DNA from 2 places in the Scopulibacillus cellulosilyticus genome. Region 1 is predicted to be linked to the other one. Evidence: a T-box and tRNA genes for the amino acid it is inferred to sense, from the RefSeq annotation. Region 1 holds a T-box; the other holds one or more tRNA genes.
The links. A T-box is a leader RNA that pairs with one kind of tRNA and senses whether it is charged. The one in region 1 lies ahead of ileS (isoleucine--tRNA ligase), so its partner is inferred to be a tRNA-Ile.
Positions count from the first base shown of each region.

Region 2: it has a tRNA-Ile gene. The T-box ahead of ileS (isoleucine--tRNA ligase) is inferred to sense a tRNA for this amino acid. The anticodon was not compared.

Region 1 is NZ_JBHTCO010000004.1:506,987-522,218, forward strand. It holds gene spoIIGA (sigma-E processing peptidase SpoIIGA) at 1-66, shown strand, start outside; gene sigE (RNA polymerase sporulation sigma factor SigE) at 90-809, shown strand; gene sigG (RNA polymerase sporulation sigma factor SigG) at 969-1,748, shown strand; gene aceA (isocitrate lyase) at 1,816-3,096, opposite strand; gene aceB (malate synthase A) at 3,122-4,732, opposite strand; gene ACFQRG_RS05700 (hypothetical protein) at 4,740-4,892, opposite strand; gene ACFQRG_RS05705 (YlmC/YmxH family sporulation protein) at 5,117-5,389, shown strand; gene pgeF (peptidoglycan editing factor PgeF) at 5,477-6,310, shown strand; gene ACFQRG_RS05715 (YggS family pyridoxal phosphate-dependent enzyme) at 6,315-6,995, shown strand; gene ACFQRG_RS05720 (cell division protein SepF) at 7,009-7,440, shown strand; gene ACFQRG_RS05725 (YggT family protein) at 7,451-7,723, shown strand; gene ACFQRG_RS05730 (YlmH family RNA-binding protein) at 7,734-8,507, shown strand; gene ACFQRG_RS05735 (DivIVA domain-containing protein) at 8,589-9,086, shown strand; T-box leader at 9,165-9,390, shown strand; gene ileS (isoleucine--tRNA ligase) at 9,475-12,231, shown strand; gene ACFQRG_RS05745 (TraR/DksA C4-type zinc finger protein) at 12,344-13,027, shown strand; gene lspA (signal peptidase II) at 13,134-13,604, shown strand; gene ACFQRG_RS05755 (RluA family pseudouridine synthase) at 13,591-14,502, shown strand; gene pyrR (bifunctional pyr operon transcriptional regulator/uracil phosphoribosyltransferase PyrR) at 14,677-15,210, shown strand.
Region 2 is NZ_JBHTCO010000011.1:141,945-157,176, reverse strand. It holds gene ACFQRG_RS10255 (DUF92 domain-containing protein) at 1-50, opposite strand, end outside; gene ACFQRG_RS10250 (5-formyltetrahydrofolate cyclo-ligase) at 41-607, opposite strand; partial or broken gene ACFQRG_RS10245 (YjcZ family sporulation protein) at 881-958, shown strand; gene rpmG (50S ribosomal protein L33) at 1,119-1,268, opposite strand; gene ACFQRG_RS10235 (hypothetical protein) at 1,475-1,672, shown strand; gene ACFQRG_RS10230 (hypothetical protein) at 1,685-2,146, shown strand; gene ACFQRG_RS10225 (penicillin-binding transpeptidase domain-containing protein) at 2,186-4,207, opposite strand; gene ACFQRG_RS10220 (MFS transporter) at 4,379-5,662, opposite strand; gene ACFQRG_RS10215 (superoxide dismutase) at 5,847-6,458, opposite strand; tRNA gene ACFQRG_RS10210 (tRNA-Ser) at 6,654-6,746, opposite strand; tRNA gene ACFQRG_RS10205 (tRNA-Ile) at 6,851-6,927, opposite strand; tRNA gene ACFQRG_RS10200 (tRNA-His) at 6,929-7,004, opposite strand; tRNA gene ACFQRG_RS10195 (tRNA-Met) at 7,015-7,091, opposite strand; tRNA gene ACFQRG_RS10190 (tRNA-Asn) at 7,100-7,174, opposite strand; gene ACFQRG_RS10185 (DUF1189 family protein) at 7,520-8,020, shown strand; gene ACFQRG_RS10180 (NfeD family protein) at 8,017-8,655, opposite strand; gene ACFQRG_RS10175 (LysM peptidoglycan-binding domain-containing protein) at 8,880-9,185, shown strand; gene ispG (flavodoxin-dependent (E)-4-hydroxy-3-methylbut-2-enyl-diphosphate synthase) at 9,287-10,375, shown strand; gene ACFQRG_RS10165 (nitroreductase family protein) at 10,503-11,075, opposite strand; gene ACFQRG_RS10160 (DUF4190 domain-containing protein) at 11,320-11,679, opposite strand; gene ACFQRG_RS10155 (two-component system sensor histidine kinase NtrB) at 12,011-13,393, opposite strand; gene ACFQRG_RS10150 (DUF2624 family protein) at 13,609-13,854, shown strand; gene ACFQRG_RS10145 (deoxyribonuclease IV) at 13,894-14,787, opposite strand; gene vrrA (VrrA/YqfQ family protein) at 15,079-15,232, shown strand, end outside.

The DNA of each region.
Region 1 (15,232 bases):
GATTTTGACTGTATCCTTCACCCGGATATGATGTTAAAAGGGAAAACAATTGAAAGTGCATCATAATTTAGGCGGGAGGGAGCGACGGTATGCGGCGATTGAAACTGGCCTTTTTGTCCTTTTGGTATAAATTATTACACAAATTAGGTATTAAATCCGATGAAATTTATTATATTGGTGGAAGTGAAGCACTTCCTCCGCCGCTTACAAAAGAAGAAGAAACCGAATTGTTACAGAGGCTTCCTAAAGGTGATGAAGAGGCAAGATCAACCTTAATAGAGCGTAATTTACGCCTCGTTGTCTATATTGCAAGGAAATTTGAAAATACTAAAATTAATATTGAGGACCTTATTAGCATCGGTACGATTGGTTTAATTAAGGCGGTAAATACTTTTAATCCAGAGAAAAAGATTAAACTTGCCACATATGCCTCCCGATGTATTGAAAACGAAATTTTAATGTATTTAAGGAGAAATAATAAAACAAAATCTGAAGTTTCCTTTGATGAACCATTAAATGTTGACTGGGATGGCAACGAGCTTCTCTTATCAGATGTTCTGGGAACGGATGAAGATATTATCACGCGGGATATGGAACGGAAAGTTGAAAGATCGCTGTTGCAAAAAGCAATTCTAATGTTAAACGAACGCGAGAAAGAAATTATGGAATTACGGTTTGGCCTATCCGGAGGAAAAGAAAAAACGCAAAAAGATGTCGCAGACCAGCTTGGGATTTCCCAGTCTTATATATCGCGTCTGGAAAAAAGAATAATTAAGAGGCTTCAAAAGGAATTTAATAAAATGGTCTAAAAAAATCGAAAGCTTGGCATTCGCCGAGCTTTATTTTATCGGCTTTTTCTAGATAAATTGGAAATTTTTTATAATAAAACGTGCTTTGTTTGAGTGCATAAAATTCCCTTCGTAGGAGATACTTTACTTTGTACAATGCTCCGATTAGGAGGGAATCAAATGGCACGAAATAAAGTAGAAATATGCGGTGTTGATACAGCTACATTGCCAGTTCTAAAAAACGAAGAAATGAGAAAGCTATTTGTTAAAATGCAAAACGGCGAACATGAAGCAAGGGAGAAACTTGTTAATGGCAATTTAAGACTCGTATTGAGTGTCATTCAAAGGTTCAACAACAGAGGTGAGTACGTCGACGATTTGTTCCAAGTCGGATGTATCGGACTTATGAAATCTATTGATAATTTCGATTTGAGTCAAAATGTAAAGTTTTCAACCTATGCGGTTCCAATGATTATTGGTGAAATCCGCCGATATTTGAGAGATAATAACCCTATAAGGGTGTCACGGTCTCTCAGAGATATTGCTTATAAAGCATTGCAGGTTAAAGAGAAATTGATATCCAAAAACGCTAAGGAACCAACAGCAGCTGAAATTGCTAAAGAACTTGATCTTCCTATTGAAGATATTGTCTTTGCTTTAGATGCCATTCAGGATCCTGTCTCACTGTTTGAACCGATATATAATGATGGCGGTGATCCAATTTTTGTAATGGATCAAATTAGCGATGACAAAAATAAGGATGTCAATTGGATTGAAGAAATTGCTTTAAAGGAAGCTATGACAAGACTTGATGAGCGAGAAAAAAGCATCTTATCAATGCGGTTTTTTCATGGTAAGACGCAAATGGAGGTTGCTGACGAAATTGGTATATCGCAGGCTCAAGTTTCCAGATTAGAAAAAGCCGCGATAAAAGAAATGAATAAAAATATAAAAAATTAAGCCTTAAGCGATCGCTTAAGGCTTAATTTTTGCTTAAAGAATAAAGGGGCAGTCCGTAAGTTTTTCTTTAGAGGGATGAAAATTGTTCTTCTTCGGTTGAACCTTTAAGAGCTGTTGTTGAAGATTTTCCGCCGGCAATCGTTTGAGCAACCATATCAAAGTAACCTGTACCAACCTCTCTTTGATGTTTTGTTGCAGTATATCCATATTGTTCACTGCTAAATTCAGCTTGTTGCAGGTTAGAGTAAGCTGTCATGCCGGTTTCTTTATATTGGCGTGCAAGTTCAAACATGCTGTGATTAAGCGCATGGAATCCCGCCAATGTAATAAATTGAAATTTGTAACCCATTTTACCAAGCTCTCTCTGGAATAAAGCGATTGTTTCTTTATCCAATTTTTTCTGCCAATTAAATGATGGTGAACAGTTATAAGCCAATAGTTTATCCGGATATTTAGCGTGTATCCCTTCAGCAAATTTCTTTGCTTCTTCAAGATTTGGTTCAGAAGTTTCACACCAAATAAGATCGGCATAAGGAGCATAAGCCAAACCTCTTGAAATTGCTTGATCAAGACCGGCTTTTGAACGATAAAAGCCTTCAACCGTCCGTTCTCCAGTTAAAAATTCATGATCATATGGATCAATATCACTTGTTACTAATCCTGCCGCATTGGCATCCGTTCTTGCGATAATAACAGTCGGAATATTTGATACATCGGCTGCAAGCCGGGCAGAAATAAGGTTTTGCACTGCCTGTTGCGTAGGAAGCAAAACTTTACCGCCAAGATGACCGCATTTTTTCTCAGAAGACAGCTGATCTTCAAAGTGTACACCGGCAGCTCCGGCTTCAATCATTGCCTTCATAAGCTCAAAAACGTTTAAATGACCTCCAAAACCGGCTTCTGCATCAGCGACGATGGGTGCGAACCAATCGGTATCGCTTTTTCCTTCTAAATGATCAATTTGATCAGCGCGCTGAAAGGCTTGATTAATTTTTTTAACAACATTCGGAACGCTGTTTGCCGGATAAAGACTTTGGTCAGGATACATTTGACCAGCTAAATTGGCGTCTGCTGCAACCTGCCAGCCGCTGAGGTAAATGGCTTTAAGTCCGGCCTTGACCTGTTGCACAGCTTGATTTCCTGTTAAAGCGCCTAAAGCGGCAACATAATCTTCGGAATGGATAAGCTGCCATAATTTATCAGCGCCTCTTTTGGCCAATGTGTGCTCAATTTGTACTGAGCCCTGGAGACGGACAACTTCTTCCGCCGTATAAGGACGGGTAATACCTTTCCAACGTTCTGATTTCCAGCTTTCTTCAATTGCTAAAAACTTTTCTTTAAGGTTCATGTTTCATTCCTCCGTATCATTAAAATTAATCGATCCTTTCATAACCAGGAAGAGTTAAAAATTCTTCAAATTCATCGTTGAATACCAATTGCGAAAATAGCCTTGCTGCACTTTCATAATTTCCATTATTAAATTGTTCTTCACCGAAGCTATTTTTCAGATCAACCAGTTCAACAGTTATCATTTGTTCAACAAGATTCCTAGTAATTTTTCGGCCATCTTCTAAAAACCCTTGCGGATGACGAATCCATTGCCATACTTGGGCGCGCGATATCTCCGCTGTGGCAGCATCTTCCATTAAGTTGTATATAGGAACAGCTCCTTTGCCGCCGAGCCATGCTTCAATATATTGAATGGCAACGCTGATGTTCATTCTGAGACCTTCTTCAGTAATTGGACCCTCAGGGATTGCCAACAAATCTTTTGCTGTGATTGTTTTATGTTCTATTTGCCTGTCTATTTGATTAGCCTCAGGCATATGTTCATTAAAGACATCGAGAACAATTGGTACAAGACCCGGGTGTGCAACCCAGCTGCCGTCATGTCCGTTAATTACTTCTCTTGTCTTATCGGCTTTGACTTTGTTCAGTGCCTCTTCATTTGCCTTGGGGTTATTTTTGATCGGAATTTGAGCAGCCATGCCCCCGATAGCATGCGCCTTTCTCTTATGGCACGTCTCAACCACGTATTGTGTATACGCCTTCATAAACGGAACTGTCATTGTGACCAGTGAACGGTCAGGAAGAATAAAGTCTTGATGATTTCGAAACTTTTTCAGGTAGCTGAAAATATAATCCCATCGGCCGCAGTTTAAACCGGCGCTGTGTTCCCTTAATTCATAAAGTATTTCGTCAGCTTCGAAGGCGGCTAAAATCGTTTCAATTAAAACTGTGGCTTTAATAGTACCTTGTTGTAATCCTAATTCCTGTTCGGAAAAGATAAATACATCGTTCCATAGACGTGCTTCTTCACGGCTTTCAATCTTAGGTAAATAAAAGTAAGGACCAGAGTTGTTTTTGAGTAACTGTGCGGCATTATGAAACAGGTATAAGCCAAAATCGAAAAGGCTTGCTGACATTTTTTCTCCGTTAACAAGAACATGCTTTTCCTCAAGGTGCCATCCTCTTGGACGGACGAGTAATGTCGCAATTTTTTCATTAAGCGTGTAGTGTTTTCCGTTCTCATTTGTGTAGGTAAGGTTTCGGTTAACAGCGTCTATTAAATTAATTTGAGACTGGATGATATTTTGCCAAGTCGGTGAAGTAGCATCTTCGAGATCAGCCATAAAAACATAAGCACCTGAATTTAAGGCGTTAATTACCATTTTTCTGTCGCTTGCCGGACCTGTAATTTCCACCCGCCTGTCTTTTAAATCATCGGGAATAGGACTAATTGTCCATTTGTCATGACGTATAGACTTAGTTTCTGGTAAAAAGTCTGGCATTTTTCCGTTATCAATCTCTTTTTGACGAATTTGTCTTTGTTTAAGACAACGAATTCTTTCGGTATTAAATTTAACATGCAATTTTTTTAAAAACGCCATGGCCTCGGGTGTTAAGATCTTTTTTATATCATTCTGAAACTCATTTGTGGCTTCTGCGTCCTGATATTGAATAGAAGTAGTCAAGTTATACATCCTCCTCTTATTCAATGGTTCCGTTTCCGCTGCATGTAGGACAAATAACAACACCGTTATAACATTGACATGATTGGGACTTACCTTGTTTTTTATGTTTTTCACCTTTGCATTTCGTACATTCCAATTCACCGTTACCGTTGCATGTTGGGCAGTTCATATTATAACCTCCTTAATATTTTAACAATACTGTTGTAGTACAGTGTTTGTAATTTCTGATACTATACTATAACAGAGGGCTTGGCCTCGTCAATGATTTTTTTGAAATTTTTTAAAAAATATTTTTTTATATGAAAAGCACCGAAAATTCAAGGAACTAGAATGTAATTGTTCATTTTTAAACTAAGCCGCCATATATTTATATTAGAAAGCGAGGCGGAGATAATGGCGAAAATATCAGATTTTCAAGCAAAAGAGGTTGTCAATGTAGAAAATGGTAAAAGGCTTGGTCATATTGGTGATTTGGATGTTAATTTAACATCAGGTAAAATCGAGAGTTTAATTATTCCCGGTTCAGGGAAAATGATGGGGCTCCTTGGCAGGGACAATGATGTTACCATACCGTGGCGCAACATTGTCCGGATTGGTGCAGATGTCATTTTAGTACGATTTCATGAAGCAGGCTCTGACGAATACCAGCAAAACAAAGATTCATAGATTTATCCTAGATAAATCACCAAATAAGCAATAACATATGGTAAAATGAAAGAAACTTTGTACGAAAGTTATAAGGGAGTGTCACATATGGCGTCAGAACCTTTTTCTGTAGAAACTGAAAAGTCATTACATATGAAAAATGTCATACTTGATCATAATAAAGCTATTATTGCAGGAATAAGTACTCGAAGGGGCGGCGTCAGCAATAAACCTTTTGACAGCTTAAATATGGGATTTCATGTACATGATGATCAAAAAGCGGTATTAGAAAATCGCAGGAGATTAGCAGAGGATTTAGGCGTTTCGCTTGATCACTGGGTGGCCGCGGAGCAAGTTCACGGTACGAATTTAGCTCGGGTTACTTCCAGTGACGGCGGTAAAGGTGCTTATGATTTAGATACAGCGATCAAAGATACTGACGGGTTGTATACAACTGATGATCAAGTCATGCTTACAGCATGCTATGCCGATTGTGTGCCCATTTATTTTTATTCAAAAAATAAGCATGCTGTAGGTCTTCTTCATGCGGGGTGGAGGGGAACCGTTGGCCAAGGCGCAGCAAAAATGGTGAACACTTGGAAAAGTGAACTTGGCATTTTGCCTCATGACATCCACGTGATTATTGGTCCTTCAATCGGCGGGTGCTGTTACGAGGTGGATGAAAATGTTATTCGCCATATTAAAGATATTAACCGGTTGGATATCAAAGAGGTTGCAAAGCAAGTTGACCATAACCATTTTATGTTGGATTTAAAAGAATTAAACAAACGATTATTGGCGGCGTCGGGAGTACCGGAAAGCCAAATTGAAGTCAGCTCTTACTGTACAAGCTGCCGGAATGACCTGTTTTATTCATATCGCGCAGAAAATGGAAAGACAGGAAGGATACTCAGTTATATTGGTATAATTAAGGGTGATTAGCATCATGACAGTATTAGATAATCTAGAAATGATACAAAGCAATATCTTTCAAGCATGCGAAAGGTCGAATCGGCGCACTGAAGACGTAAAAATAATTGGTGTTACGAAATATGTAAGCTGTGAGAGGGCGAGGGAAGCAGTAGATGCCGGGGTGCTGCATTTAGGAGAAAATCGTAAAGAAGGGCTCTTAAAAAAAAGACAAGCCATTAGTGATGATAAAGTGAACTGGCATTTTATCGGCTCGCTTCAGTCCCGGAAGGTCAAGGAAGTCATTGATTATATTGATTTTCTGCATTCCCTTGACCGGTTATCTTTGGCTAAGGAAATTAATAAACGGGCCAAAAAACCTGTCCAATGCTTTGTGCAAGTCAATATTTCCGGTGAAGAATCAAAACACGGTCTGCAGGAAAATGAACTGGAAGATTTTGTTCAACAATTGAAACATTTTGATAAAATTAAAGTTATTGGTTTAATGACTATGGCTCCCCATATTGATAATGAACAGGAAATTCGTCAAATTTTTCGCCGGTTAAAAGAGTGGCAAACTGATATACAAGAAAAAAAATGGGATCATGCCCCATGTACTGAATTATCCATGGGTATGTCTAATGATTATCAAATTGCGATTGAAGAAGGGGCTACTTTTGTACGTATAGGGACGGCTCTGGTTGGAAAAGACGAGTAAAGGGGAATAAAACATGGGTATTAAAACGACTTTTAAGCGTTTTTTTGACCTCGATGATGAATCTGATGAGTTGATTGAAGATCATTATGATGATATAAAAGATGAAAATAGGCCGGCTGAATTGTCACGGCCGCAGCCGGTAAAAAAACAAAATGTCGTATCACTCCAAAGTATTCATCAGCAAACAAAAGTGATCATAGTGGAACCGCGGGCTTTTAACGATGTTGAGAATATTGCTGCTCACATTAAAAACCGCAAAACAGTGGTTCTTAACATGCAGCGAATCCCGGAAAACGAAGCCCGGCGTACGCTCGATTTCCTGGCGGGAACCATTTATGCTTTGGATGGACAGATGCAAAAGCTGGGAACGGATACGTTTATGTGTGCACCGGAACACGTAGATATAACCGGAATTGATACAGAAATGTTGAAAAAGAGAACTTAGAGGTGAAGGAATGATACTTTTTCAGATCATAAGAATTCTATCTGAAATTATTTATATTTATTCTTGGATACTTATCATTTATATTTTAATGTCATGGTTCCCAGGAATAAGAGATTCTTCAATCGGCCGTTTTTTGGCGCGTATTTGTGAACCTTATTTGGCGCCGTTTAGAAAAATCATACCCCCAATTGGCGGTATGATAGATATTTCACCTTGGCTTGCGTTTATTGTATTAAATCTTGCTTCAAGAGGGATTAATTACCTCCCTGCATTATTATATTAGAGGTATTTTTATGTCAATTTATCAGCACTTCAGAGATGATGAAAAGCCGTTCATTGATACGATATTGGATTGGCAAGATTTTGTTATGACAAGATATGCCCCTAAATGTACGGATTTCCTTGATCCGCGTCAGCAAGAAATATTACGGTTGGTTATCGGCAGCCAAGGTGAAGTGAATGCACATTTTTTTGGCGGATTTGAGGCTGCGGAAAGAAAAAGGGCGTTGCTCGTTCCAGAATATTTTCAAGTTCAGCAAGAAAGTTTTGGATTATCACTATTTGAACTGGATTATCCAGCAAAATTTGCTAAAATAACACATAGAGAGCTGCTTGGGTCTTTATTGGGTTTGGGACTTGTTCGCGATAAATTTGGAGATTTATTGTTCAAAGACGATTGCATTCAATTTTTAGCTGCCCAGGAAGTGGCTGATTTTGTTGCAGCTCATTTAACACATGTTGGTAAAGTTGGCGTGTCTTGTAAAGAAAAGCCGCTCTCAGAAATTTTACATATTGAAACCCATTGGGATGAAGCCGCAGGGACTGTATCTTCATTAAGACTTGATACGGTGCTTTCAGAGATCTACAAACTTTCCCGAACTAAAATTGCCGGGCACATTGAGTCAGGCGGAGTAAAAGTTAATTGGAAGACTGTTGAAAAAACTGGGTATGAACTGGCGCCTGGAGATTATTTATCTGTCCGCGGATTTGGAAGAAGCCGTTTATTTGCTGTAGAAGGGGTAACAAAAAAGGGCAAGCAACGGATCCGGTATGGCCGTTTGGTATAAAGTTGTCAATTTGTTGAAGGAAACAATCATTTTATGTCGAAGAATATAAAAACTTACCATTATGACATGGAGGTGGCACGGTTGCCATTAACACCTTTAGATATTCATAACAAGGAATTCACAAGAGGATTTCGCGGTTATGATGAAGATGAAGTCAATGATTTTCTTGATCAAGTCATTAAAGATTATGAGACGATGACACGCGAAAAAAAAGAAATGGAAGAAAAGATTCAGCAATTAGAAGAAAGGCTCAGCCATTTTTCCACTATTGAAAAGACTTTAAATCAATCGATATTAGTTGCCCAGGAAACTGCGGAAGATGTCAGGCATAATGCTGAAAAAGAAGCTAAGCTGATTGTAAAAGAAGCAGAAAAAAATGCCGATCGCATTATTAATGAGGCGCTAGCTAAATCAAGAAAATTAACATTTGATATTGATGAACTTAAGAAAGAGGCCAATGTTTACAGGACCAGGTTCCGCATGCTCATTGAAGCCCAGCTTGAGCTTTTGAAAAACGACGAATGGGATAAAATGTTCTCTCCGATTGAAGAAAATGAAGAAGAAGTGGTCTCAAAATAACAGTGTATCTTGACGAACCACTGCTTAATTTCATATACTATCATCATACTTAAAAATCATATTTAGAAAAACCAAAAATATAAAACGATGACGAGGACAGTATCTGTAAAATCACAACGCAGCGAGTCAGGGTTGGTGAAAGCCTGAATTTTGGTTTTACTTGAGAAAATCACCTCAGAGTTCCATTCTGAAAGCTTATTTGTAATTAAGAAATGGCGTGCATTCACGTTACGAATTTTAAGTCGGCAAAAGTTATATGTCTTTTGTCTATTAGGGTGGTACCGCGGGTCTTCTCGTCCCTTTATGGGGCGGGGAGACTTTTTTTGTACTCAAAAATTTCGTAACAAATTAATTAACAATAAAAGTATATGACAGGAGGACGAAGCGCATGAATTATAAAGATACATTACTCATGCCAAAAACTGACTTTCCGATGCGCGGGAATTTACCTAATAAAGAACCGCAAATGCAAGAGGAGTGGGAAGCGGATCACTTATATGAAAAAGTATTAGAAAAAAATCAGGGCAAGCCGTTATTTGTTTTACATGACGGTCCGCCGTATGCCAATGGCGATATCCATATTGGCCATGCAGAAAACAAAGTTCTAAAAGATATCATTAATCGATTTAAATCAATGAGCGGATTTAATGCACCATATGTGCCCGGCTGGGATACTCACGGCCTTCCAATTGAACATGCGTTAACGAAAAAAGGTGTAGACCGTAAAAAAATGAGTGTCGCTGAATTCCGCAAGCTTTGTGCCGAATATGCCTTGGAGCAGGTTGAGCACCAAAAGAAACAGTTCAAACGGTTAGGCGTCCGCGGTGATTGGGATAACCCGTATATTACATTAAAGAAAGAATATGAAGCCGAACAAATTAAAGTTTTCGGTGAGATGGCTAAAAAAGGCTATATTTATAAAGATAAAAAGACCGTTTATTGGTCGCCGTCTTCTGAATCCGCATTAGCCGAAGCCGAAATTGAATATCAAGATAAGCGTTCGCCGTCAATCTATGTCGCATTCAAAGTAAAAGACGGGAAAGACGTTTTGGCTGGAGATGAAGAATTTGTTATTTGGACAACGACTCCGTGGACAATTCCGGCTAATTTAGGTATCGCAGTAAATCCTGAATTTGACTACAGCGTCGTTAAAGTTAATGATCGTAAATTTATCGTTGCCTCAGAGCTTGTAGAATCACTAAAATCAACTTTAGATTGGGAAAACTGTGAAACAGTTCAAAAAATTAAAGGACGGGAATTAGAAAACCTTGTCGCAAGTCATCCTTTCTATGATCGTGATTCGTTAATTATGCTGGGCGACCACGTTACTCTTGATGCAGGTACAGGCTGTGTTCATACAGCTCCCGGACATGGTGAAGACGACTACTTTATTGGTAAAAAATATGGATTAGATATCCTTTGTCCTGTTGATGAAAAAGGTGTCTTCACTGCTGAAGCGCCCGGATTTGAAGGACTGTTTTATGATAAAGCCAACAAATCAGTAACGGATAAGCTTAATGAAGTTGGCGCTTTAATCAAGCTTGACTTCTTCACACACTCGTATCCGCATGACTGGCGGACAAAAAAGCCGATTATTTTTAGAGCAACCGAACAATGGTTTGCTTCAATAAAAGATTTTCGCGATGAATTGCTTGAAGCGATTAAAAACGTAAACTGGATCCCTTCATGGGGTGAAACCAGACTGTTTAATATGGTCCGTGACCGCGAGGATTGGTGTATTTCCAGACAGCGCGCATGGGGCGTGCCGATTCCGGTATTTTACGGTGAAGACGGAGAAGCGATTATTACTGATGAAACGATTCAACATGTATCAGACCTTTTCCGTGAACATGGTTCAAATATTTGGTTCGAACGGGAGGCAAAAGATTTATTGCCGGAAGGGTTTACTTCACCGCATAGTCCAAATGGTAAATTCAGAAAAGAAATTGATATTATGGATGTTTGGTTTGATTCCGGGTCTTCGCATCAGGCCGTTCTTGAAGCGAGAGAGGGTCTGCGCCGTCCCGCTGATTTATATCTTGAAGGGTCTGACCAATACCGCGGCTGGTTCAACTCATCCTTATCAACTGCTGTTGCCGTAACGGGAGAAGCCCCATATAAGGCTGTGTTAAGCCACGGCTTTACACTTGACGGTGAAGGACGGAAAATGAGTAAGTCAATCGGCAATGTGATTGATCCGATTAAAGTTATGAAACAGCTTGGCGCCGATATTATCCGCCTCTGGGTTTCATCTGTTGATTATCAGGCTGATGTCCGGGTCTCTCAGGATATTTTAAAACAAGTGGCAGAAGTTTATCGTAAAATTAGAAACACTTTACGTTTTACCCTTGGCAATTTGAACGATTTTAAACCGGAAAATACCGTTAATGTTCAAGATATGCCGGAACTGGATCGTTATATGATGATTAAGCTCAATCATTTAATTGAAAAAGTTATGAATGCATATAATGATTATCAGTTCCTGACAGTATATAATGCCATCCATAACTACTGTACAGTAGACTTAAGTGCATTTTATATGGATATTGCCAAAGACGTGCTTTATACTGAACCGGAAAACAGCCTTAAGCGCCGTTCTATCCAAACAGTTCTTTATAAAACGCTTGTCGCACTTACTAAGATGCTGTCGCCGATTATTCCGCATACCGCAGAAGAAGTATGGAATTTTATCCCTGGCGTGACAGAAGCATATGTTCAGCTGACAGATATGCCGGAAACTGAACAAGTTGAAAACGAAGAAGAAATTGTGAAAAAATGGGATAAGCTGATAGATGTCAGAGACGATGTCCTTAAAGCGCTCGAAGTGTCAAGAAATGCGAAAGTTATCGGTAAATCTCTTGAAGCAGCTGTCTTATTATATCCGGCAGAAGAGAACCTATCCTTACTAAAGGAACAAGAAGATTTGGATAAATTGTTTATTGTTTCCCAAGTTGAAATCAAAGGCTCAATCAATGAAGCGCCAGAAGAAGCTGAAAAATATGATGAAGTATCCATTGTCATTAAAGAAGCAGAAGGTGAAAAGTGTGAACGCTGCTGGGTTGTTTCAACGACCGTAGGCGAAGACAAAGATCACCCGCAGTTGTGCGACTCCTGTGCGGAAACAATAAAAAAATATTATGAGTAAGACAAAATTGCCAGGCAAAAGCCTGGCAATTTTTTTGCCAAAAGTTAATTCGTCTAATACATGTGCTTCTAAACCAAACTATAAATGTCCGGTAAAAATGGGGGTGAAGATCTTGCGCTTATACGAGGACATAAAAAAACAGCTTATCCAAAGAAAACAAGAGCTTGAAAAAGAATTAAATATAAATAATGAATTTGGCCTGGAAGAACCTTACGCGTCCAGCGAAGCATCCGGTGAACTTTCACAATATGATAACCATCCCGCTGACTCAGGATCAGCACTTTATGAACGCGAGAAAGACTTAACCTTAAGAAACTTCTCAAGAGAGGAATTACAAGATATTAACGCCGCTCTTGAACGAATGGAAAAAGGCACTTACGGCATTGATGAAAAGACCGGAGAAGCGATTCCTTATGCGCGGCTGGAGGCTCTTCCAACGGCCAGAACAAATGTATTAACATCGCCTAACCAGGACAAAGCGCACGGCCGGCCGATTGAAGAAGAAGTCATTGCGCAGATGGAAGAAGAATGGGCAACAAATAGTGATGAGACAGAATATAATGAGCAGAATGCTTATGATATTGTCTCTTCATTTAATGAATCAAGCATGACTTACGATGATTCATCGAACATGGATAACGAAGACGGCATGGGCTATGTTGAGCTTGTTGAAGCCATTGGCGCAACAGGTATAGATGGGTATCAAGGAGATGATCAAGTTCAATTTCTCCGTAATATTCAGTATGACAAATGGATGAATCAAGAAAATGTTGCTGAAGATGATAATGAAGAATAGGATGGATTTAGATCACAGCCTGCGTCCGGCTGTGATCTCGTTTTCTTTATTTAGGGCATTATGCTAAAATGCAAAGGTACAGATAATAAAAACGGAGGAGAAGCGGTTGATTTATTATGGACTTGCTATAATTGTTTTAATTATTGATCAGCTGTCAAAATGGCTGATTGTGAAAAATATGTTTGTTGGCGAAAGCTTTCAAATCATTCCGCATGTTTTATATTTAACTTCTGTTAGAAATACGGGCGCTGCATGGAGTATTTTACAAGGAAAAATGTTTTTCTTCTTCATCGTAACCATTGTAGTGCTTATTGTTGTCATTTACTATATGCAAAAGATCGGCAGGTTTCGTCCATTATTAGGAATAGCTCTGGCTCTTATTATCGGCGGAACGCTAGGTAATTTTTTAGACAGGTTATTTAGGGGAGAAGTCGTCGATTTTATTCATGTTTATATTTTTACATACAACTTTCCAACTTTTAATGTTGCTGATTCAATGCTTTGCATTGGTGTTATTTTAGTATTTATTTTTATGTTTTTAGAAGAAAAAAAGGAGAAACAGCATGGAAAAAAGTGAAATACTGATCACAGATGACTGCGGCGTACGTCTTGATAAATGGGTACATATACAGTTTCCTGAACTTTCGAGAACACGCATTCAGGAAATGATTAAAGATCAATTCATTACAGTAAATAATAAAGCTGTCAAAGCTAATTATAAGACAAACTCCGGTGATCGGATTCAGGTTGAAATCAGCGACCCGGAACCCTTAAATGTAGAAGCGGAAAATATACCGTTAGATATCATTTATGAGGATCAAGATGTATTAGTTGTTAATAAGCCAAGGGGCATGGTTGTTCATCCGGCACCGGGTCATTATACCGGTACTTTAGTGAACGGCTTGCTTTATCATTGCAATGATTTGTCCGGTATTAATGGTGTATTGCGTCCTGGAATTGTCCATAGGATTGACAAAGATACTTCCGGATTGCTCGTTGTTGCCAAAAATGATAAGAGCCATCAATCGCTTGCTGAACAATTAAAGGCAAAAACAACTCACCGCATCTATCTTGCTATTGTCCATGGTGTTCTCCCTCATAATGAAGGGACGATTGATGCACCCATCGGACGTGATGAGAAAGATCGCAAAAAAATGGCTGTAACAAGTAAAAACAGTAAAGAGGCTGTCACACACTTTTATGTTGAAGAGCGCTTTAATAAATATACTTTCGTTAAATGCCGGTTAGAAACGGGAAGAACCCATCAAATTCGTGTTCATATGGCATACATTGGCCATCCCGTCGCCGGCGATCCGAAATATGGTCCAAGAAAGACGCTTTCAATTAACGGTCAAGCTCTTCATGCGGCTGAACTTGGCTTTAACCATCCATCGACAGGGGAAAGAATGACTTTTACAGCACCACTGCCTGCTGATATGGAAATTGAATTAAAAAAGTGCCGAAAAGCTTATTGACAACCTCGTCAACTTTTGAAATAATAATTGAAGAAAAGAGAACACTAACTACAAACCTTTAAATACAGTCCAGAGAGGCTGAGAAGGAGTGCGTTGTTATCGAAAGCGGACGTATACCCTCTTGCCTTATGGCAAGAGGGTTTTTAACTTTAAAAACGAAAGCGGGCGAAACCTATGAGCGGAAAAATCATTTTAGATGAAAAAGCGATCGACAGGGCTCTGACACGGTTATCGCATGAAATAATCGAACGGAATAAGGGTGTTGACCAAGTCGTGCTTGCCGGTGTAAAGACCAGGGGCATTTATTTGGCCAAAAGGCTCGCGGGAAAAATTGAACAAATTGAAGGTGAAACTGTTCAATTAGGTGAAATTGATATTACTTTGTACCGTGACGATCTCTCTGAAAAAACGAAATCGAAAGAACCCGAATTAAAAGGCACAGATATCCCTGTTAACGTTGAAAAACAAACTGTAATCATTGTTGATGATGTCCTTTATACAGGGAGAACAGCCCGTGCGGCGATGGATGCGGTTATGGATTTAGGGCGTCCGGCACGTATACAGCTTGCTGTTCTTATTGACCGCGGACATCGTGAATTGCCGATTCGTCCTGATTTTATTGGGAAAAATGTTCCGACTTCAACTAAAGAAATTATTTCTGTTAAGCTGAAGGAAGTCGACGAGAGCGACTCTGTCAGCATCGAATAAAACGATATTACCCTTTTAAAAG
Region 2 (15,232 bases), on a different contig from region 1:
AGCCATCCGGCCAATAGCAATACAATGATATAAAAGATCTTTATGAGCATAAAATCACACACGTTGGAGTGACAATTTTTTGAACCGGCAGGTCATGTCTCTCTATCGGAATATTTTCTTTAATTTGTTCATCCAGTGCAAGAGAGCAGGTTTTTCCATCGTAATTTTCTAAAAAACGGTCATAATAGCCGCCCCCATGGCCTATCCTGTACCCATGTTTATCAAAAACCAACCCCGGGACAATAAGAAGATCTACGTCTTGTTTATTTACAGCTTTCGTTCTCTCTTCAACCGGCTCTAACAACCCGTAATAAACGGTTTCTAATTGATCATACGAGGTTAATTTTCTAAATACCATTTGTTTTAATTTTGGCAAGCATTTGGGAACAACAACAGTCTTGCCTTCTTGCCATGCAGCCTCAATGATTGGCTTTGTTTGAATTTCCCTGCCTTTTGAAATTGTCAGGCCGATTGTCTTCGCGCGGTTCCATTCATCTTGTTCAAGAAGATGTCCTTTTATAGACCGGCACCTTTTTGCAAAGCATTGCTCCGTCAATTGTTTTAAAGTATTTAATGTGTTTTTCCGTAAATCAGCCTTTGTGTACATAACGCATCTCCTTATCTTTTAAGTCACTAAATATATTTTAACTTAAAACCAAGGAAAAAAGCACTCTCGACTGCAGTGGGCCAAATGCCTTTCTTCAGGAAAATTAGCATCTGTCCCTATCAAAAAAGTGCCCCGGGACATAAAGTATAATATGTCTTTTAAAGGGGGTGAGCGATAATGGGCTTTGGCGGCTTTGGCGGCTACGGCGGTTATGGCTACGGCGGCGGCTACGGCGGATGCGGATGCGGCGGCTACGGAGGTGGCTATGGCTACGGTGCAGGCAGCGGTTTTGCGTTAATCGTCGTTCTCTTTATCTTGTTAATTATTGTTGGTGCAGCTTACGTTTACTAAAAAATTATTAATTAATGCATCAGCATTTCTTGTAAGTCCCCATTGCATATCAACACAACATGATAATATATTTAAAAGGCGCCCTGTAAAGGCGCCTTTTAATATTTTGCAAAAACAAACGCCGACTCCATTCACAGGTTATTCGGCGTTATTTTTTTAATTATTTAGTTTCACGGTGAAGCGTATGCTTTCTTAAACGCGGGCAATATTTCATCATTTCGATACGTTCAGGATTTTTACGTTTATTTTTTGTCGTAATATAGTTACGATCGCCGGTTTCAGTACATTCAAGTGTTACTTGTACACGCATTAGTATCCCTCCATTGCTATATGATTGTAACTTATAATAAACACTATATGATTTTATCAAATAAAAAGCTTTCATTCAAGTTTAAAATTAGCTCCTGATATAGATTTACCAATGTAAAGTCCAATCATTTCATTGTTACCCCTTTTTCATATGTTGAACTTATGATATAAGTAATTAGTAGTCCGTATAAGCAAGGGGGGTTTAACATGGGTTACCTGATATTAGTTCTTGTCATTATTGGTCTTATTACGCTGGTTATTTCCTTTTTCAAAGAGGACAGCATAAAGCAGCTGGAAGGTCAAATAGAAAGTACATCGGTCACAATGATGCAGGAACTCTATAATGTTAAGAAAAAAGTTCGTGTGTTAGAAGAAGAAATACTAATTGAAGACAGCGAGAGATAAAGGTGATGCTTTATGACAAAAAGGGGAATGAGAGGGTTTGCGGCAGGTATTCTTATTACCTGTGCAGTGATTGCCTTCTTTTATTACCAAATTATTCAACCGGCAAAAAATGATCAGACAAGTTCAGACAAAGTGTTAAGTTCGAAGAATATTAACAAGTATTTACTAGATCATCATTTAGTAGCCGTTAATCAAAAACAATTTAATGAATGGCAAAATGCCAAGCAGCATAAAGAATCCAATCCGGATAAGAATAACGGGAAAGTTATTTACCGTACTATACTATACATAACAGAAGGCATGACAACGGTGGATATTGCCAATACTTTAGCAGACTATAAAATTATAAAAAACAAGGAAGATTTGTTAGATTATCTTCGAAGTCACCATCTTGAAGAAAAAATACAGCCCGGCCATTACAATCTTGGCAGCAATATGTCCATTGGCGACATTGTCAACAAAATCACTAAATAAAATTAAAAATCTCCCGCTCAATAGTGAGCGGGAGATTTTTTAATTACTTTTATCGCCCTTTTTTTGTAAATCAAAATAATCATCGATGGCATCTTGGGCAATGTTTAAATTGATTTCCGCTGTTTTCATATTCGGAACCACGACTGAAACAGCGACTTGCGGATTTTTAGACGGCGCATAGGCTACTGCTGTTTTATTGTACAAATTCGGGTCTTTTTCAACATCAATTTGCGCTGTACCCGTTTTCGCTGAAATATCATGCGGATCAGATCCCAGCTGCGCAGCTGTACCGCCTGCTGCATGGGTAACTAAATGAAGGCCTTCGTGTATAACATCAAGCTGTTCAGGCGTATCGTTGATATGGTTCAAGATTTTTGGATCATAGTTATAAACATCTGGACCTAATTTATCCGGATCTTTGCCCGGTGCATGGATGGATTCAAGAAAATGCGGTGCAATCCGGTTACCGCCATTGGCAATGGTTGAAATATATTGTGCCAACTGCAACGGTGTATACGTATCAAATTGCCCGATCGCAAATTGCATAATCTTACCTGGTTCCGGTGGAATACCGCCGGAATAACCGGTACTTTCATAAGGTAAATCAACGCCCGTATTCGCGCCTAATCCAAACTGGCTGAATACCTGCCTTAATTCTTCTACGGCTTTTTTATAACGTTCGTTATAGAACACCCGGACACTATAGCTGCTTCCTTCATTTGTAAACTTAAAGCCGGCCATGTTACCTGCTATCGTACCCATATAGACGTTAGAGGAATGTTCAAGCGCTGTCGCCACATTAATAACGCCAATATTGCTTGTATATGATTTAAAAGTGCCTCCGCCTCTATAATGGATTGGCATATCTCTTATTGTACCAGGTATAGCGTTATACTGATAACCGGCAGAAACAGTAGCGCCTTTAACAGCTGAACCAACCTGGAAAGAACTTAATACCGTCTTATAGGAAGTATCTTTGAATTTTCCTGTTGAAGGATCATACGTGCGTCCGACTAATGCCAGAAGCGCGCCGGTGTTAGGGTTTGTAACTACAGCATAAGCACTGTCCGTTCCGGAATACTGGGCGTGAGCCTGCATAATATATTTTTCCATCTGCTTACCCAGTTTGTCCTCTAAGTCGCTGTTAATAGTTAATTGAATATCATCTCCCCGGCTTCCTTCGGTTTTCTTCGGCGTATTAACCGGCTGTCCGTTTTTAGTCGTGAAATTTAGGACGGTTGGTATACCGCGCAGAACATTTTCATATTGCTGTTCCAGGTTACTGACACCAACTTTGGAATTCCGGTTATAACCCTCGGCCAGGTACTGATCAATTTTTTCTTGCGGTATATCATTAACGCTTCCCAGATAAAAACGATCGCCGTTAGGATAATCCCTTTTTGAATCCACAGATGTTTCAATCATTCCGTGAAATTCATTTAAATGTTCGCCAATCAGCGCCAATTCTTTTTCACTGAGACCTTTCTTAATCGTATGCGGGTTTAAATTAGTGGACTGGTCAAGCTCATGTTTAATTGCAATAACTTGTTTATCTTTATTTGAAATCGTCGATAAATCTTTTTTAGTAATCTTACTTAAAAGTAAGTTATATTCTCCCGTAGGATCATCCTTGTATTTTTTCTGTTCACTTTTTGACAATTTCTCGTCATAAGCATTCTTATGAGTAAGAATCCAATAATCTTTCATATCCCTGTCAGTGACTTTTGATGTGTCCATATTAATATATTGAGCAAGTTTTTGGGCTATTTTTAAATTATCCTCACTCGATGTACCCGGATGCCTGATATAGACAACAGCAAGCTCTGCCTTATTACCAGCCAGAACCTTACCGTTAGTATCAATAATTTTACCTCTCGGCGAATCAAGTGTCGCTTTGACATGCTGTGTTTTTTCAACCGCATGCTTATAATCTTCTCCCTTAACAATTTGTACAACACCAAGTCTTAAAATTAAAATTGAAAAAGCTAAAAACACTGAAAGAAAAAGCATATTTAAACGAAAAGGAAGATTACTTCTTTTTTTCCTCTTTTCTTTCCCCATTCAATTCACTCCATCATTAGCAACTTAATATACAAAGTTATAATGATCATTATAACTTTGTATGTCAACGATTACTGTACTCTCCCAAAAATAAGACACCAAATGTCGTTTGGTGTCTTATATAACTAACTGTTCTTATTTTACTTTAGTTTAAATTTACTTGTCAAAGACTTATACTGTTGAGCCGCTTTCTCCATCCGGCATTTTCTTCGGTGATTCAGCGGATATTTGTTTCGAACTATCTTTTGTTAAATTTATGTGACGAATACAAAAGTAAACCATCGGATGACCCAATCCAATAATCAGTAATAAAAAGCGTAAGCCCTGTTTATCATTGAACAACAGAACAGTTAATAAAAATAATAAAATCGAAACCGCTCTTCCGCTGTTATAAAAGATTTCCCTGACAACTACGTATTCTATTCGCATCAACTTGGATTTCCACCCTCTGCCAATAACATCATATGTTAACGAGCCGTAAGGTACAATTAGAATGGGATAGGCTAAGGCAATTAAAATCGCATAAATGATTAAGTTTTTAAAATCCAAATGAAAAACAAGCAAAAAAATAGCCGCATAAAGAACAATTCCGCTATATAGGATTGCGAGCCCCCTTCTATTCGGTTTAATAACCCTCGAAACTAAATAATAGCTGACTAGCATAACTGCTGATTCAACAAAGCTGAAAGTACCTAACGACATTTCGCTTTTAGTGGTAATAAAAACCCAGATAACAATAATAAAAGAAAATGTCCCTTCTCTGCATCCTTGAAAAAAATGTGCATGAAGTATATTTTTCCAATCGTTATTATATTTCCGTTCAGCCATGATCCTTTTAATTTGAAAATCACCCTTAGCATGCCTTCTTTTAAGAAAAAAGCTAGTAACCACGGCACAAGTAAACAAAATTAGAGATATAGCAAAGATAACCTTATAGCCAATTTCATCGATCATAGATGAAATGATCCATCCTGCGGTTATTGGTCCGATCATACCCGCTAAAGATGATAGCAGTCCCAAAAAACCATTAAAAAAATCCCTTGTTTCCGGCTCGGTTATTTCAAAAGTTAAGACATTGAAAGCTAACCAGTAAAAGCCAAATCCAATACCAATTAACGCTCCTAACAACAGTAAAAATTGTTTGGCATGGCTCCCGAGCAAAAGGACAGTTATAAAAAAAACCGCAAGTGAGGTAACACCAAGCCTCATGACAATAACACGATCAATTTTTTTTGCCCACCGGCCCGCTAAAATAAATGTTAAAGGTTGGAATAAAACAATCATTAAATTATATAACCCGATATCTGTAAAGCTTTTCGATTGCTTCCAAATATAAACATTTACAAAAGTGTTAGATAGAGCAATACTCAAATAATATAATCCGCCAATAAGTAATAAAAGTAAGAGATCTTTGGGAACTTTTTCTTCCCCGGTTATTTTACTCAATACACTCATGCTCTCGTCCCCCTTACTTTTTACTTTATTAGTGTGCGTAAATGCTTTTTAGATATTCGATAAAGAAAACTTGCCGATCGGCATTAAAATTTCTTGAAGGAAAGTAAAAAGCTCGCCTTAAGGCGAGCTTTAGAGTTATCATTATTTCAATTAAAAAAAGCCCGCTTCGCGCGGACTTTTTTTATTATTTTGCAGCTTCGTATCGCTTATTAACTTCGTCCCATTTAACAACATTCCAGAATGCGTTAATGTAATCCGGACGTTTGTTTTGGTATTTTAAGTAATAAGCATGTTCCCAAACGTCAAGACCGAGAATAGGTGTTTTACCTTCCATTAAAGGAGAATCTTGGTTTGGTGTGCTGTAAAGTTCAAGTTCGCCATTGTTAACAACAAGCCATGCCCAGCCTGAACCGAACCGTGCAGCTGCTACATCAGCAAATTTTGATTTAAAATCCTCAAAACTTCCAAATTTAGCGTTAATGGCATCTGCCACCGCACCTGTAGGGTTACCGCCGCCGTTCGGGCAAAGAATTTGCCAGAAGAACGAGTGATTGGCATGACCGCCGCCGTTATTGCGGACAGCTGTGCGGATATCTTCAGGAACATCGTTAATGTTTCTCAAAAGATCTTCTACAGATTGGCTGGAAAGGTTGTCTTTTCCTTCAAGAGCTCCATTAAGTTTACTTACGTATGTGCCATGATGCTTATCATGGTGAATGCGCATTGTTTGTTCGTCAATATGAGGTTCAAGCGCATTATAGTCATAAGGTAGATCAGGAAGCTGATAATTAGCCATTTCTATTCTCCTCCTATGTAAACTTTTTTTATTTGGAAGAAAAATCACATTGTTTTCTCTTCCACTTTTTACATTATCAAAAATACCCCTTAACTGCAAATAATAAACCTTTAAAAAAAAGCCCTTTCATATTTATGAAAGAACTTTAGAACATTTATGTATTTAGTAGATTCATGTTGTAACTGATAAATAAAATGGCGGAGGAAGAGGGATTCGAACCCCCGCGGGCCGTTAAGCCCCTGTCGGTTTTCAAGACCGATCCCTTCAGCCGGACTTGGGTATTCCTCCGTTTTGGATGTTGGACGTTAGATGTTCGAGATTAGACTAAAAGTATCGCTTCGAAGCCAATTCATTGAATCTAATTTCTAACTTCCAACCTCTAACTTCTAAAATGGTGGACCCTGTAGGACTCGAACCTACGACCGGACGGTTATGAGCCGTCTGCTCTGACCAACTGAGCTAAGGGTCCATGGGGCGATTGATGGGGATCGAACCCACGCATGCCGGAACCACAATCCGGTGTGTTAACCACTTCACCACAATCGCCATATTTATTTGGTAGCGGCGGAGGGGATCGAACCCCCGGCCTCACGGGTATGAACCGTACGCTCTAGCCAGCTGAGCTACGCCGCCATAATTATTGGCTCCACAGGTAGGATTCGAACCTACGACCGATCGGTTAACAGCCGATTGCTCTACCACTGAGCTACTGTGGAATATTTTAAATTTATACCAGAAAAGCCTTAAAGACTTTGACAGTTTCTTCCTCTGTCAGAATATAAAATGTCGGAACAACACAGGTATAGATGTACGCCGTTCGGATTAATTTCGCGACAACAAAATTTATTTTAATTTATGTACTTTAATATGTCAAGCATTTTTAAATATCATGAATTACCGTCGATTTATCAAACAATATGACACGACATGTAATAATATATCACATACCTGAATATACCGCAATACTTATTGAAAAATATTAAATTTAGTTTCCTCTTAATTATAATAAATATCTTGTTTATTGAATATAGGTTTTGTAAAATGCAATTAGGTGATCAATTATGTCAATTTTTAAACAATTTATTAAAAATGTTATTCATCCAAGACAATCGGCAATGTTTCGGTTTCAGCGAATAGGTAAAACGATCAGTTATATCTTTTTCTTATCATTAATAGCAACCATTTTATTATCACCGGAAGCAATCAAACAACTTATCTCACAAAACCATTCCTTATCTTTTATTTTTATTCCAATTGCTTTTATATTCTATTATGTCCTTATCTCATTTGCCTTTTTTATTGGTATTTGCGTTTTGGCCGGCATTGGATTATTTGTCGCACGAATTTTACATAAACGGCTTAATTATCAGCAAATATGGTCCCTTTCAGCTAATGCAGTCACTTGGCCAACATTATGTTTATCAATTATCGAATGTTTCTATTCTCTTCCAAATGAAATGTTTGCGGTATTTATTTTATTTTGTTTAATGATGCTGGTTCTAATGATTTATACTGTACCAAAACCAAAAGCACCATCGAAAAGCAGCGGCAGTCCTTTTTAGGCTTCCGCTGCTTTCTTTTGAACAACTATTCTGGTGCCGTCAACTGAAATAACTAAGACAGCCTCTTCCTGTTTGAGCCATACGCCATCAGTGACTGCACTATACCGTTTACCTTCAATTTCTACTGTACCGACAGGACGAAAGGGGGTTTTGGTTATTCCTTCTTTACCGACAAGTTCCTTATAAGATTCGTTCATAGAGTTATACCCTGCTTCACCTGTCAACTGATCTCTTAAGGTAAGCTTAGACCAATATGACCGCGCGGGAAAAACCTTAAGAAATAAAAATGAACAAGCAATGCCCAAAATAAAGGCTGCCGCTACAGTTACACCATATAAAACAGAGGGGGTTGGCAATGCACAGGCTAAAATCATTAAAATAATGCCTATAATGGCTACTGAACCATTTGTGATCAGCTGACCATCAATGATAATTAATACGAGTCCGAGTATTAAGAGCCCAAGCATTAAAAATGGCGAACCATTTTGCAGATGGTAGATAAAATATAAAATAAACAATCCAATACCGATAACCGCAAATATCCCCTTGCTTTTTACAAGCATTTCACCAAACAATAATAAAGCTGCTATAAAAATGACAATAAATCCGATAAAAGGATAACTAAGAATAGCCATTAATACTGCTCCTTCATTCTTGAAGTTGGAGGTTAGAAGTAAGAAGAAGAGAAACACTTTACTTCGCAGCATCAGCCAATCTCAAACTTCCAACATCTAACTTCTAACCTCTAATAATATATACGCCCCCAATGTATAAAAGTTCCTTCTAATAAGTTAAAAAAACGGCATATTTAATAAAAATCTATCATATATATGATTCAAAACCATTTATGAGGATGCTGATGATGAAAAAATTTATTCTGTTAAGTGTTATTGGTCTAATTTCATGGACAAGTTATTCAGACATCACAAATGGTACACTTCCATCTGCTTATAAAACGCAAAATAATAGTCAATCGCAAATTGACATAAATTATAAAAAAATCACTGTAAACCCGGGAGATACTGTTTTATCAGTTGTAGAAAAAATTAATCCGGATAAATCCCTGTCAATCGAAAAAGTTATGTCTGATTTTAAAAAGCTTAACCCCGGCAGTAAACCAAACAAAATAGAGATTGGCCAAAGTTATAATTTCCCTCAATATTAAATAGGTTCTCCTTGCCAAAATAAACAAGGTACTGATAAAATAAACCATGTTGTTAAAATCAATGAATTGTTATTTTTTTATTATAAAAGGAGCGATCGGGTATGACTAAAATAACCCATCGAACACAAACAAGAAAAGTTAAAGTAGGTCCGCTAACTATCGGTGGTTCGAATGAACTTATTATCCAAAGCATGACAACAACTAAAACGCATGATGTCGAGGCAACAGTGGCAGAGATTCACCGTCTGGAGGAAGCCGGATGCCAAATTGTTCGGGTTGCTTGCCCTGACATGCGTGCTGCAGAAGCAATACCTGAGATTAAAAAAAGAATCAATATACCTTTGGTTGTTGATATTCACTTTAATTATAAACTGGCGCTTAAAGCTATTGAAGGCGGCGCTGACAAAATCCGGATTAATCCAGGAAATATTGGAAAACGAGAAAATGTTGAAGCTGTAGTTAAAGCTTGTAAGGAAAAAGGGATTCCTATCCGGATTGGTGTTAATGCCGGTTCATTAGAAAGACGTATTCTTGAGAAATACGGTTACCCAACAGCAGATGGTATGGTTGAAAGCGCGTTGTACCATATAAAAATATTAGAAGATCTGGATTTTCACGATATTATCGTTTCACTGAAAGCGTCAGACGTTAATTTAGCTGTTGAAGCTTATGAGAAGGCAGCCCAAGCCTTTGATTATCCGCTCCATCTCGGGATTACTGAATCAGGAACTAAATTTTCCGGTTCTATCAAAAGTGCTGCGGGGCTCGGGATTCTTCTTCACAAAGGCATTGGCAACACGTTAAGAATTTCTTTATCAACCGATCCTGTTTACGAAGTTAAAGTCTGCAGGGAACTTTTAAAAACTTTCGGTCTTGCTTCTAATGCGGCCACTTTAATTTCATGTCCAACATGCGGCCGGATTCAGATAGACCTTATTAAAATTGCTGAAGAAGTTGAAGAATATATTTCAAAAATTAAAGCACCGATTAAAGTTGCCGTCCTCGGCTGCGCCGTTAACGGGCCTGGAGAGGCGCGCGAGGCTGATATAGGAATTGCCGGCGGAAACGGTGAAGGTCTATTATTCCGCCACGGAGAAATTATTAGAAAAGTTCCAGAAGAAACCATGGTTGAAGAATTAAAAAAAGAAATTGATAAAATCGCTGAAGAATACCTTCAAAAAAGCAAGTAGAAAGAAGCTTGCGCTTATATTATCGCAGCTGCGACGAATTTTCATCTAAGTTGCCAAGATATACTTTCAGAAGTAAAAATAAAGCAGCCTGGAGTTTCCAGGCTGCTTTATTATTGACAGCTCTTTTTTATACTATCCATTCTGCAATTTCTTGAACAGGCTTTTTCTTTGGCGGTTCAGATTTAACTTCTTGCGGATAACCTATGTATAAATAACCTAAAACCATTCCCTTTTCAGAAATTTCAAAGGCCTTTTTCATCGCTTCTGTATAAGTCGGCTTTCCGGTCCGCCAAATGGATGCCAAACCCAGAGCATGGGCAGTTAACATCATATTTTGCACTGCACAAGCCGTAGCTTCTACTTCTTCAATTTGTTCAACTTTTTCTTTTTCGCTTGGTTCAACAGCTATAACAATAATGATTGGCGCCCGAAGTGCTTTATTTAACCCTTTATTGTAAGCCTCCGTTTTTTCTTCTTCTGAAGGATTAATAAGTTTTTCGACGTTAATTTTCCCATAAACGTCTCCAAGTTTTTTTCGTCCTTCCCCGGCAAGTACTGTAAAACGCCACGGCTCTGTTTTGAAATGATTAGGCGCCCAAATGGCTGATTCCAAAATCTTTTCAATATGATCACGAGGCGGCATCTCTTCAGTTACCTTGCCAATTGATCTTCTCGTCCGTATTGCTTCTATGACGTCCATACACCAAAACCCCTTTCAGTTTTAAACACTTTATATCATAACAATATCCAGTTCATATTTCTATATAGAACTCGCCGATTGGCAAGCTATAAGGCGGTAGCCTTTGTACTCCAGTGCACAAGTCCCGCTAACTCGCTCTGTTTGCAGTCGTACCTCGTTGCATTTACATTTTAATCTTTTAAAGAATTTAAACTTTTAAAGTGTATGAAAAGGAACATTCCATGTACGGAATGTTCCTAACCATTTAAAAGAAGAACGGCCGTGCAAACAGTGCAATAACGATAGCTGCGATACCAACACCGATTGCCCAAGCACCTAAAGTTTTTGCGCCTTGCCGTCTGGCAATAATGCCAATAATGATTCCCGCTGCCCCCATGATGATCGGTAAAAAGAATAAGCCAATCACGGAAAGTACAACGGCCAGCCAGCCTAGCCCGGCTCCCTCAGTTTCTTCATCAGCGTCATTCGTGTAAACATCCCGATCAACAGCCGCCTCAGCTGCATACTCTTCGTTATAATCGTCATCATCATCCTGATTGTAAATATTATATAACGAAGAGTCGCTATCATATTCCTTGTCTTTAAAATGATCCTTGTCAGCCATCGTGATCCCTCACTTTCTATTTAAGGATCACTTATAGTTTGGCAAATAGGCTGACCTTTCATTAATGTAAAAGATACCATTTTGAAGGATTTCAAAAAGTCCGGGAAAAAGTGCTCCTGCGCCGTAGTATATTCACTGAAGTATCTCTACTTCTCGTCGCAAAGCTGCATGGATGTTAATTCAAGCAGCGGCTTAGCTGCCTAAGAACTTCCGACGCACAGGACGTGCTAGTACTGGCGTTGTCACATGGACGTGACGTTTTTAGCCAGTGTCGGCTCTTTTTATCCTCCTTTTTGAACTCAACCTTTTAGATTTCAAAAAAAACGCATGGTTATTCTTCTATAAAGGGAAGGGTAAAGGTAATGACAGTTCCCTCACCTAACTTGCTCTCTATAAAAAATTCACCTTTATGATCTCCAATGATTTTTTTACAAAGAGGGAGCCCAATACCGGTACCATTTTCTTTTGTTGTAAAAAATGGTTTGCCTAACTGCTCTAACACAGATTTCTTCATACCAGGTCCATTGTCGGAAACTTTGACTTGATAAACATGCTTTAATGCTTTTGTTTCGATTTTAAACCTTTTATCATGCTGATCTTCCGGAAAAGCCTCAACCGCGTTTCTAAGAAGATTTAAGATAATTTGTTTTATCATTGATTTATCAAGGAAGATCTTCCGATTTGTTTTCTCAAAGTGATAATCAAAGGTGATATTCCGCAATATGCATTCTGAACGAATCAGCGGAATTAATGATTGAAAAAGTTCATTTGGCTCTTGTACTAATTTTCTTGAGTTATTACGGGATAATGATAAAAAGTCTTCAATTATTTCGTTCATACGATCAATTTCCGACAAAATCGTTCGATAATATTTCTCTATATTATTAGTAAGACCTGAAAGTTGAATAAAACCTCTAATTACTGATAACGGATTTCTAAGTTCATGAGCAAAGCCGGCAGCAAGATGTGAAACTGACTCCATTTGGTGCTTATCCTTTATCAAACTGTTAAATTCATCCATATTATTTTTATTATCAATAATAAAAATAATATGATCGTTATCCTCTAAATAAATACCGTGTATATGATATAAAACGTCATTATAAACATGGAATCGTTGCAAATTTTTATGGGAGTCCCGGATTTCCTTTGTTAAATGAACCATTGTCTCAACGATTGGATGGTTTTTATCATACTTTTTACTATAATACTTTTGGGTGATTAACTCTTTATTGCAATAATAAAGCTCATCCTTTTCATTGAGCTCAAGGATGATAATATCTAAAGCATTTAAAATGATTTCAGATTTATGTAAATGGTACTCTTCACTTCTTTGTTTTAAGCTTGTATCAATGCATTGTTGACCAACAAGGAGAATCTTATTTTTGTGAAATTTCCCTTTGTATAAATATTTTTTATATGCACCATTTACTTTTAAATATAAATATTTGGATAAAACCTCTCCAGTTTCAATTAACTCATGAAAAAACATGAGTGCATCATTTTTTGAACGCATTGACAAATGTTCAAAAAATTGTTCGCCATTTTCTTTAATAAGTTTATCGCCATTCATATTACTTTTGATAATTTTCCCATTTAAAGCTACACAAAAACGAACCTCTAAAGACAATTCATTTTCAAACCATTGATCGTTTAGGGTAGAAACACAAGATTCAGAATCGCGCCGAATAATAATCCCTCCCCTCTGTGACAAAACATAATCAAAATAACTATAACAATTATTATACAGAAACAATAATACTTTACATAGAATGAAAAGAAAGTATCTATAGACAAAGTCTGCGGGTGTCTTGTCACCTTATTACGATTTCGATCATTTCTTGTTGATTCACACTTTGGGTGCTCCTACATATCATATACAAGAATATTTCAAGAAAGTGATTGGAGAGGTGAACTTGAGTGAATCAAATGATTAGACAGTTTGTAAATCAAAAAATCAATCATATAACACCCCAAGAATTATTGCAGCTAAGCCAACAATACGGTTTTGATCTTTCAAGGACCCAAGCTGAAAAAATCTCCAAACTGTTAAGAGGAAAGAATATTGATATTTTTAATGACCGGGATAGGCATCAAGTACTACAAAATGTATCACAAAACATTGATGCTAATCTCGCAACAGAAATTAACCGTATGTTTAATGAATTTATGTAAATAACAAGCGATAATCAATAACACGAAGAACTCTTCGTGTTATTGATTAGTTATGTCCTCTATTAAATGCTCATTAAACGTTTCATTCTTAAGCATATCGATTTCAAATTTATAAGGCGGTTTTTTATTTTTTTTATCTTGACCTACATATGGCGTCTCTAAAATTTTAGGCAGATCTTTTAGCTGATCATGGTGCACAATATAATTAAGAGCATCAAAGCCAATATGGCCCATGCCAATATTTTCATGGCGGTCTTTGCGCGCACCGCATACATTTTTGCTGTCATTAATGTGTACAACTTTTATCCTGTCTAAACCAACAATTTTATCGAATTCGTTAAGTACTTCGTCAAAATTTTGTACAATATCATAGCCGGCATCGTGAGTGTGGCACGTATCAAAACATACAGAAAGCTTGTCATTGCAGCGGACACCATTAATAATCTCAGCCAAATGTTCAAACCGGTAACCGCATTCCGAGCCTTTACCTGCCATCGTCTCTAAAGCAATTTGCACCTTATCATCTTTACTTAAAACCTCATTGAGCCCTTCAATGATTTTTTTAATTCCTGCTTCTTCTCCCTGACCGACATGGGAACCCGGGTGTAAAACAATTTGTTTAGCTCCTATTGCTTCGGTACGGTCAATTTCTTTTCTCAAAAAGGATACACCGATTTCAAAAGTCTCGGGTTTTACTGTGTTTGCGATATTAATAATATATGGCGCATGGACGACAATATCTTTAATACCGTGCTTTTCCATATGTTCACGGCCTGCTTCAATATTAAGTTTCTCAAGGGCTTTTCTTCGTGTATTTTGCGGAGCACCGGTATATATCATAAATGTTGAAGAACCATAAGATGCAGCCTCTTCACTTGCACCTAATAACATTTTGTCGCCGCTCATGGAAACATGTGAACCAATTTTCAACAAATCTAAACACTCCTCTCACGACCATTCTAACACATTCCTTAAAGGTTAGAAATTATATATTGAAAGCATTTAAATGTTTCGAAGCTAGGCTTTTTCTCCAACTTCTCACTTCTAACCTCCAACTTCCAGAATAGACAACACTTATCCCCTGGCAAAAGCATAAGATAACATAGGTACTAGAGGTTAGATATTAGATGTTGGATGTTAGATTTTTGTAAAGCTTCGAAGCTAAGCTTATTCTCTAACTTCTTACTTCTAACATCCAACTTCTAGAATGGAAGGAGTGACGACATGTTTCCTTTTAGGCAAACACAGCAAATGCCAGTGCAGCCAACAAATATGATGCCACAAAATATGATGCCGCAAAATATGATGCAGCCATTTATGGGAGGCGGGTTTCCAGGTCAAGCCGCATCAGGATTTCCTCAAGCTGCCTCAGGATTTC